DNA from 2 places in the Oceanobacillus longus genome. Region 2 is predicted to be linked to the other one. Evidence: predicted binding sites of a transcription regulator. Region 2 holds the regulator's gene; the other holds the start of a gene.
What was found. The regulator Rex, encoded in region 2, represses fermentation and respiration genes when NADH is low (regulators of the CRP and FNR family bind a similar motif). The targets are predictions, from matches to a motif close to TTGTGAAATATTTCACAA.
Positions count from the first base shown of each region.

Region 1 (5,127 bases), on a different contig from region 2:
GTTTCCATAGAAGCCAAACGGTTCCAAGCCATAATACAAAGGATAGGGCGAACATCCACCAAAGATCCATGATCCTGGAAAAGTGTTCTTCATTATGTGAACTCAACTCATAGATAATTCCACTAGCTGCAATGATTAAGGGTATCGACCAACCGATTGCATATTTTCGCATGAGATCAGTAGCTTTCACGTCACCGGTTTTATTTGCGTACCAAGTAAGGAATACAGCCGAGATATAAAGTACAGCTGCAATACTAAGAACAACAATTGACCATGTTAATGGACTCGTGAATAAGGCTACATAATCCAGTACCGGATTTCCGTCAACAAGGCTTACAAAACCACCTTCTGAAATAGTCAGCACAATGGATAAAGAAGCTGGAATCAATAAGCCTGAAGCTCCATACATAAATGCATATCCCCTGTGACCGCTAGTTCCATACGATTCAAAGGCATAGTAGGAACCCCGAATTGCAAGCAATATCAAACCAATACTTCCTGGAATGAGTAGTATCGTTCCGAAATAGTATGCTGATTGTGGAAAGAACCCAACAATTCCTACGAAAAAGAAGACAAAGAATACATTTGTCACTTCCCAAACAGGGGAAAGATACCGTTGAATTATTTTTGATAAGATATGCTGTTTGCCTGTAATGATGCTGTGGGCATTAAAGAAACCTGCGCCATAATCAATGGAACCGACAATGACATATCCAAACAGGAATAACCAAAGTACGGACATACCAAGAATCTCTAAACTCATGATGGATCACCACCCTGCATTTTTTCGAGTTCTTTCTCCACGGGATCATTTTTGAAAATTCGCCTGAGCACGACAACTGTCCCAATCCCAAGAACAAGGTAAAGACCTGCAAACAGGATAAACATATGTCCGACATATTCACTCGTTGTTGCTGCTTGATCGACCGTCATAATCCCTCTTAATATCCAAGGTTGTCGACCAACTTCAGCCATCCACCATCCTGCTTCAATTGCAAGGAAGGATAATGGTCCACCGAGCACAATGAGCCAACGGTACCAATTTGCCTTAACAAATGGCCAAGATCGTTTAATACCTATCCAGTAAACAAGTGATAGGAAAATCATAAATCCGCCAATCGTAACCATGGTGTCAAAGAAATAATGTATGACCAGTGGAGGTTGTTCTTCGACAGGGAATTCATTCAACCCGATAACCTCAGATGTAGGATTTCCGTGGGCAAGTATACTTAATGCAAACGGAACCTGAATGGCATACTTAACTTCTTGATTTTCATCCAATACGCCATACATGAGCAATGGTGCGCCTTCTTCTGTTTCAAAATGCCATTCAGCAGCAGCCAGTTTTTCTGATTGGTATTCAGCTAAGTATTTACCGGAGAGATCTCCAATTAATGCAGTAGCTATTGCGAATACAAGACCAACTTTCATTGTCATATACAACGCTTTTTTGTGATATTCATGATTGGATCCTTTAATTAACTTGAAAGCCGCAATCGCTGCGAGCATAAATGCTACTGTCATATAAGCTGTAGCTAAAACATGCGATACCTTTGTGGGCATGGATGCAGTGAACATTGCTGCTAATGGGTTTGCATTCATCAGTTGCCCATTCACAATATCAAATCCACCTGGTGAATTCATAAACGAATTTACGATGGTAATAAAGAAAGCTGACATACCTGCTCCAAGGGCAACAGGGATTAACAATAAGAAGTGTTTTTTGGGATTATCAAATCGATCCCACGTGTATAAATAAATCCCTAAGAAAATTGCTTCAAAGAAGAAAGCAAATACTTCCATAAATAAAGGTAGTGCAATAATGTTACCGGCTAGTTCCATAAATCTAGGCCACAGTAAAGAAAGCTGTAGTCCAATAATCGTACCTGTTACAACACCAACGGCAACTGTCACAACAAAACCTTTCGCCCATCTTCTTGCCATTAAAATATAATGGTTATCATTCTTTTTGATTCCAATCCATTGTGCAATCATAATCATTAGTGGTACTCCAACCCCGATTGTTGCATAGATAATGTGAAAGGACAGGGTTAGGAGGGTTAGTAATCTGCTAGCGTATACTGGATCATCAAATAACAATGCAAAATCCTCCTCTTTAAGTACGCAAGTATACTGTCTGAGCATAAATAAGCGCTTTTTTTATTAGTTTGTTAAATAATGCACATAGTTTTATTATAACCTTATAACTAACGGAAATGTAGTTTATTTATGGCAACTTTTCAACATCGAAATGAATATCTTGTGAACAAAAATAATTAAATTCAAGTGCAAATGCACATTGAATATGCCTACATTTAAATTACCCTAAGCGTTACCGTGTTAATCTTTTTTTATATCGAATGTGTAATGATTCTCAGTTAGAAAAATTCCCTTTTCATAAGTTCGTTCCGCAAAAGTGACATGATTGTTATGATCGATTAATACAACAGTAGAAGAGCGTGTTCCGTAATCAGGTGTTCGGATGAATAGAGGAGACAGCTTTCTTTCCAATTCCACACCTACGCCAGTTTCCGGTAAATCTTTATCGTCTACTTCTTCGGCATTCGAAACAATATCAAATAGTTTTTCAATATCAACCTTCCTATTTTGTTGGAGATAATCGTTTAACATACTTCTTCCTTTTGTTACCTTTGGCCATGGGGTATTAAGGAAATGGTTACTCAGAGCATGTGTGCCATGACTGATTCTTGAATATTCGTCTTGAATATTATTATAATAAAATAGCTGTTCAGAGTCTCCAATAAGAACATTGAACCCCGCATAATTCTCGCGGTTTTTACTTAATCCGTTTAAAAATTCCTCGGAAGTCTTGTTGCTTTGCAGATAGTCCGTCACGATTTCACCACGTGATGACTCCCTTTTTTCTTCCAATTTCGGATCCCGATAATTTGTCAATGCGGCAAATCGGCCATTCTTCGTAATTCCGAGCCATGTCCCCATCAACAATAAATCCCTACCTGCCAGGATGTCAGGATCGTCTTTCCAATAGTGAGCCTGTTCGGTTGGACGCTCGTAAAACTCATCTCGATTAGCTGCTATTACCAATTTATAGTTAGAATGATCATGAAGTTGAAAATTGATTAAACACATAGTTAATATCTCTCCTTTCTATCTTATTATAGAAGGAGAAGAAGTTTATAATCAAAAATATAAATCGTAAGAGCTTGGAGATAAACCTGGCTTTCAAAAAAAGACCTGGTCTCCCGTTCAAAATAATGCTATACTTAACTAGCGATGAGCTGATTTGTGTAAGACGGAAGGATAACGTATTACATGTGATGTGAACCACATGATCCTGCGCCACAATTATTAAACGCATAGAAAGAGGCTGACTTAATTTTTTAAGCAGTCTCTTTTTTTATGCTTTACATTTGGATTAATAACTTTTCTATTGACATAATCTCTTTTACTATCCATAATGATAGCAACAATAACGAACGTTAATGAAGGATTAGTATGCGGACAAATGATATGAAAGAGAGCGGGGTTTATCAGCTGGAAGACCCTGTCATATTCCATCCGCAGAACCTGCCTGCAGAGTCCCGTGCCAATACACGGGCGCTTCTCCAGCGTTATGGATTCAAGCGGAATGTGCATACATTCAAGTAATGGTGGTACCGCGGAAGTAGAGTTCTTTCGTCCTTATAATATAGGATGATTGGGCTTTTTTTTATTTGCAAGTAAGGCATTCGCCTAAAGGCTTAGCGAATACCAAATTTTCTAATAAATACTTAATTAGGGGTAATGCATGATGAGTAAACAGAGAATCGTAGTCAAAATTGGAAGCAGTTCTTTAACAAATGATAAGGGTGAAATCGATCAGCAAAAACTCGATGATCATATTCATGCATTGGCTGCGCTTCGTCATGCTAACCATGAAGTAATTCTCGTATCATCAGGTGCAGTTGCAGCGGGATTTGCAAGACTTGGTTATTCCTCAAGACCAGTAACACTAAAAGGAAAGCAGGCAGCAGCGGCGGTAGGGCAAAGTCTGTTAATCCAGACATATATTGAAAAATTTAACACGTACAAAATTACATCTGCTCAGTTACTATTAACAAGAGGTGATTTTTCCAACCGGGAGCGCTATCGAAATGCTTTTGCAACGATTATGGAGCTTTTGGAAAGAGGGATTTTACCGATCATTAACGAAAATGATACCGTGTCTGTTGAAGAGTTGACGTTTGGTGATAATGATATGCTGTCAGCCTTAGTTAGTGGATTTGTCCACGCAGATCAACTGATTATTTTAACGGATATTAATGGAATTTACAGTGGTAATCCAAGAACGAATCCATCGGCTGTGAAATATGATTTTCTAGATAATATTACAAATGAAATGATAGGTGTTGCGGATTCAAACGGTTCTAAAGTGGGTACCGGGGGGATGAAATCAAAACTGATGGCTGCCAAAACAGCAACATCACTTGGCGTACCAGTTTTTATCGGACATGGAAATGGGGGGGATAAACTCCTCCACGCCTTAAAAGGAGAAGGGGATGGGACATATATCGCTAGTCATTCGAATTCTCCCATTAATACAAGAAGGCAATGGATATCTCTTCACTCTGAATCGATGGGGAAATTATATGTTGATCAAGGTGCGGAGGAGGCTATTTTATATCACGGTAGCAGCCTTCTTTCGCCTGGAGTTTTTAAAGTGATTGGAACATTTCAAATAGGTGATGTTGTAGAGGTGTTTGGCTTAGATGAGTTACTTGGAAGAGGGCAGGTTAGCTGTTCATCCGACGATTTGAAAAAATGGATTGAGAACCGTATGGAAAGTGAAAAGGATCATTTACCAACGATAGAGGTCATTCATCGTGATGGTTGGGTGAAAGCAAAAAAAACAGGGAGGAATGTATAGTGCGTGAAGTAATCCAAAAGGGTAAGGCTGCCAAAGCTGCAAGTTATCGGATGACAGGAGTAACAACAGAAGAGAAAAATGCAGCATTATGTTTGATGGCAGAACAATTAATCATCGACCAGCAGTTTATTCTTCGTGAAAATAAGAAAGATATTGAAGCAGGCAAGACAAAGGGGTTGTCACAATCCGTATTGGACCGGATTTTGTTAAATACAGAAAGAATTAAGGGAATTGCGGAT
Region 1 covers NZ_JBHSAO010000008.1:381,968-387,094, reverse strand. Annotated here, with positions in the region: gene ACFOUV_RS12505 (cytochrome d ubiquinol oxidase subunit II) at 1-763, opposite strand, end outside; gene ACFOUV_RS12500 (cytochrome ubiquinol oxidase subunit I) at 760-2,100, opposite strand; gene ACFOUV_RS12495 (NRDE family protein) at 2,341-3,111, opposite strand; gene proB (glutamate 5-kinase) at 3,773-4,888, shown strand; gene ACFOUV_RS12485 (glutamate-5-semialdehyde dehydrogenase) at 4,888-5,127, shown strand, end outside.
Region 1: a site for Rex is predicted at 2,169-2,186, ahead of ACFOUV_RS12500 (cytochrome ubiquinol oxidase subunit I). Genes of this name have one in related genera too.

Region 2 (5,127 bases):
CATTGATTGTAGGATAATCATCCCATAATTCCTGTAGAAGGCTTTTTGATTTGTCAAGCTCTGCCTGTTCCTGATCATAATAACCAATTTGGACGTTGGTGCCGAGTTGGATTGACCCACGATCAGACTTTAGGTTACCTAATATAGCTTTTAATAAAGTTGTCTTACCAACTCCATTTGGCCCTACGAGTGCGATGCGCTCGCCACGATTTACATGTAATTTAATATCGGAGAAAATAGGTTCCTGTTCATCTTCATAACTTAAACGCAGTTGATCTATTTTTAAAACGTCATTTCCGCTTCTTTTTTCAATCTGAAAGGAAAATGATGCTGAAGATTCATCTCCAGGCGGACGGTCAAGTCGATCCATTTTTTCGAGCTGCTTTCTCCGGCTTTGCGCTCTTTTTGTAGTAGAAGCTCGGACAATATTTCGTTGTACGAAGTCCTCCAATTTCTTAATTTCTGTTTGCTGCTTTTCAAATTCCTTTAATTCCTGTTCGTAATTTAAAGCCTTTTGCTCCAAATACTTACTATAGCTTCCATAATATTTACTCGTTTTGTGCCGTGCAATTTCATAAACAATGGAAACCGTCTTGTCTAGAAAATAGCGATCATGCGAAACGATGACAATGGCACCAGGATAGTTTACTAAATAATTTTCCAACCAGGAAAGCGTATCGATATCCAGGTGGTTAGTTGGTTCATCCAAAATCAACAGTTGCGGTTTTTGCAGTAAGAGTTTCCCCAATGCCAGGCGTGTCTTTTGACCACCGCTTAGCTCCATGATAGGTGTATTGTAATCATAATCAAAGAAATTCAACCCTGTCAGAACAGTTTTTATGTCTGATTCATAGGTGTACCCTCCACCAGTCTGATAGGCGAGCTGAAGTTTATCATAATCTTGAAGTAACTTTTCATATTCTTCCCCTGCTAAATTAGAAGCATTTTCCATTTCCTTTTCCAACAAACGAAGCTGGCTTTCCTGACGCCTTAGATGCGAGAATACCTCAATCATTTCATCCCAAATGGTTTTACCTGACTCCAGTGTCATATGCTGGGAGAGATAGCCGAATGTAAGGTCTTTCGGTTTAAAGAAATCTCCTTCATCATAGGATAATTCACCAGCCATAATCTTTAACAATGTCGATTTCCCGGCACCGTTTCTACCTACAATGGCGACACGATCTTTATCTTTTATTTCTAGTTTAATATTTGATAAAATTTCTTCTGCACCGAAGGATTTTGAAAGGTCGTTTAATTGCATTAATATCATAAATATTCACCCCATCCTTCATAGTGTATCTTATAGTTAATTAAGTAAGCAACTCAGGTTGTGAAAAATATCACGATTTCTTTCTGGATTTCTGTTAAAATAGAATAGGATACGTTTATATCATTTACTATAGGATCGAAAAGAGGAAAGTTTAATGGATCAAAATAAAATTCCACAAGCTACTGCAAAGCGCTTGCCACTATACTATCGTTTTCTGAATAACTTAAATCAGCAAGGTAAAAAAAGAGTTTCATCCAAAGAATTAAGTGAAGCAGTAAAAGTTGATTCTGCTACAATCAGAAGAGACTTCTCCTATTTCGGTGCACTAGGCAAAAAGGGTTATGGTTACAATGTCGAGTACTTACTAGGTTTTTTTAGAAGTACTTTGGACCAAAACGAAGTTACAGAAGTGGCTTTAATTGGTGTAGGTAACCTTGGTACAGCATTCCTAAATTATAATTTTATGAAAAATAATAATATCCGCATTACGATGGCTTTCGATGCTGACCGTGAAAAAGTAGGTACCGATATTGGTGGGATACCCGTTTATCATGTCGACGATCTCGATGAAAAATTAAATCATATTAAAGTTGCAATCTTAACCATACCAGCTATTGAAGCGGATTCAATTGCCAATAAACTGGTAGAGAAGGGGATTACTGGAATCCTTAATTTTACACCTGCGAGGATAACCGTCCCTAAAGCAATTCGCGTACATCATATTGATTTAGCTGTCGAATTGCAGGCACTCGTATATTTTCTGAAACACTATTCACTTGATAAATAATAATAATGCTATTGAAATGTAATTATTTCGATGGCTTTATTTTTTTGCAAATTGGAGTATATCTAATTATCTAATGAAAGATGGGAGAATTTTTTATGAAGAAATTGGGGCGCTTTGGGATTTCCACTATTTTATTTATTTTTATTTCATTCGTACTTGCAGCATGTTCAGAAGATGAAAGTATACAAGAATCGTCTGATAAATCCGTTCGTGCAGAGATGGAGGAAGATACGGAAGAAGATTTGCAGGAAAATCTCCCTGAAGACGAGGTATTATTTACAGTGATTGAGAATAATGTAAAGGCACTTAGAAATGGAAACCAAAATGAATATAAGCAAACGGTACATAGTGAGTCACCTGTATATAATCAAAGAGTAGATACAATGAAACAATTATCCCATTATCAGTTGGATATGGAGCTTTCCGGTCTTTCTGTAGAAGAAAGGACGGAAGAAGAGGCAAGGGTTTCTTTTATACAGACAACGATAAAGATGGAAGGACCCGAATTTCAAAACAATAAAACTTCAGGGATACATGTATTAAAAAATGAAAATGGAAATTGGAAAATCTATCAGACAGAAGTCGAAGAAGTAATTACACTTGATGAAGATGTCTTATCTGAAGAAGTAACGATGGAAGGGGAATATACGGATTACATTACCAATCTGAAAAATCCATTTGATGATGGTGGGTGGACGCTCGGAAACTATCAGGAAGCAGATGGGGAAGCGATTGCAGAGTATCTTCTATCGCATGAGGACTTTAGTAATTTAACGGAATTATTAACCATTCATTATTACCAGGATGGAAATCATCAGATAGGCATAGAAAATTTCATTTCTGAAATGGAGAACAATCTTACCGAAGTGCATACAGATAGCTTAGAATTCAACACGTTAGAACAAACATCAGAGGAAGGAGTAATTGAATTCGCTTTAACTGATGATGAGGTACTGTTCGATCAGGAAGAGGTTGTGAGAGTGTTCATAAAAGAAAATGACTTGTTTGCTATACGGTATACGACATTGGATAAAAAGATAGATAACAAAGAAGATTGGATCGATATGCTAAAAGATGTACAGTGAATAAGTAAAAGGAGCAGAATGTTATCATTCTACTCCTTTTTATTTTTAGACTTAAAATATTGTGTCAGCAGTTTAAAGACTACCCAGAAATCCATGGCTGCAACTGCAGCAAAGATAAGCGTAACCGGATTCCAAAGCGTATCGCCTTTACTTTGAATTGCAATGTAAATAAATGTCGTACCCATCAGTGTGTATATGAATGCTTTGATTAATAATGACTTACCCATTAATTATCCTCCAATGAAAATTGTTTGTAATTGGTCCAGTTGTTGTTGAATTTCCTCTGGAGTCAGTGAATACTGTGCAAGAACAACCATCGTATTCATTCCAGCGTGAACGATAATTGGCACTAGAATCCGCTTCGTTTTTACATACAGAAATGCGAATACAAAGCCCATCGAAGCATAAATTAAGATGTGCTGCGGTTCACCATGAATGAATCCGAAGATAAGAGCGGAAAGCAGCCCGGCTAAAAAGAAATTCATTCGTTTATAAAAAGTACCGAATATGATTTTACGAAAAATTAATTCTTCCAGTATTGGTGCAATAATTGCTGGAATTAGCATAAATAATGGAGCGGCACGGGTAATATCCATAATCTGTTGCGTGTTCGCTGAACCTGGATCTATACCTAGCACTTCCATTTCAATTGTAGCTGCAATACCTTGAGCGAATAAAGCCATAAATATACCAAGCACAGACCAAAGAATGACGGTACCTGTAGTGGCAGCATTTCGGGCACTTTGCATTTGCATATCTGGTTTCATTATAAACAGGATTACAACAAGACCAGCAATAAAGCTAAAGATTGTCCAATAAACAACAGCATCAAAAGCAGAGATCGGAAATACGTTTAAAAGCAAAGGGGCTCCGAGTATGCCTGAAAATTGAACAATAATATAAGTGAGAATTACGTACCAGTATCTTCTAGCCAAATGAACGTCTCCTTTAAATTTTTTCTACTTGGCTATTTTATAAATGGTTGCTAAAACAACGACCCTATAGAAAACAGCCTTCTACATTTACATATCCCCCATTCTAACATAACTTGCATGCTGAATTATAATCGTATGTCTTACTTTAAAATCATCTTCTCTACTTATATTATTAAAAATATGGAAAAATAAAACATACTTTGCTTGCATTTTTCGGATGGATTAATTATTATATTAGTAGGAGTTAGCACTCAATGTGTTAGAGTGCTAATAAACTAAAATTGATATGGAATTAAGGAGGCATTCTACATGATTAAACCATTAGGAGATCGTGTTGTTATCGAACTTGTTGAACAAGAAGAAACAACTGCAAGCGGAATCGTACTTCCAGACTCTGCAAAGGAAAAACCGCAAGAAGGTCGAGTTGTTGCAGTAGGAACTGGTCGAGTAACTGAAAATGGAGAAAAAGTAGCACTTGAAGTTTCTGAAGGTGACGTTATTATTTTCTCTAAATTTGCTGGTACTGAAGTAAAATACCAAGGTGCAGAATACTTAATTCTTCGTGAAAATGACATTTTAGCTGTAGTTAGCTAATAAAAACATAAAATTAACTACTTATTTAAATAAATTAATCATGATTTAATTAAAGGAGGACTTTTCTTATGGCTAAAGATATTAAATTTAGTGAAGATGCTCGTCGTTCCATGCTGCGTGGTGTGGACATTTTAGCAGATGCAGTAAAAGTAACATTGGGACCAAAGGGTCGTAACGTTGTTTTAGATAAAAAATTTGGTTCACCACTTATCACAAATGATGGTGTAACAATCGCTAAAGAGATCGAATTGGAAGATGCTTTTGAAAATATGGGAGCACAACTAGTATCTGAAGTTGCATCAAAAACAAATGATGTAGCTGGTGATGGTACTACTACTGCAACTGTTCTTGCACAAGCATTAATTCGTGAAGGACTTAAAAACGTAACTTCCGGAGCAAATCCTGTAGGAATTCGCCGAGGAATTGAAAAAGCAGTAGCAACTGCAGTTACAG
Region 2 covers NZ_JBHSAO010000015.1:31,682-36,808, reverse strand. Annotated here, with positions in the region: gene ACFOUV_RS16965 (ABC-F family ATP-binding cassette domain-containing protein) at 1-1,273, opposite strand, end outside; gene ACFOUV_RS16960 (redox-sensing transcriptional repressor Rex) at 1,428-2,060, shown strand; gene ACFOUV_RS16955 (hypothetical protein) at 2,156-3,145, shown strand; gene ACFOUV_RS16950 (YdiK family protein) at 3,175-3,372, opposite strand; gene ACFOUV_RS16945 (CPBP family intramembrane glutamic endopeptidase) at 3,376-4,080, opposite strand; gene groES (co-chaperone GroES) at 4,390-4,674, shown strand; gene groL (chaperonin GroEL) at 4,743-5,127, shown strand, end outside.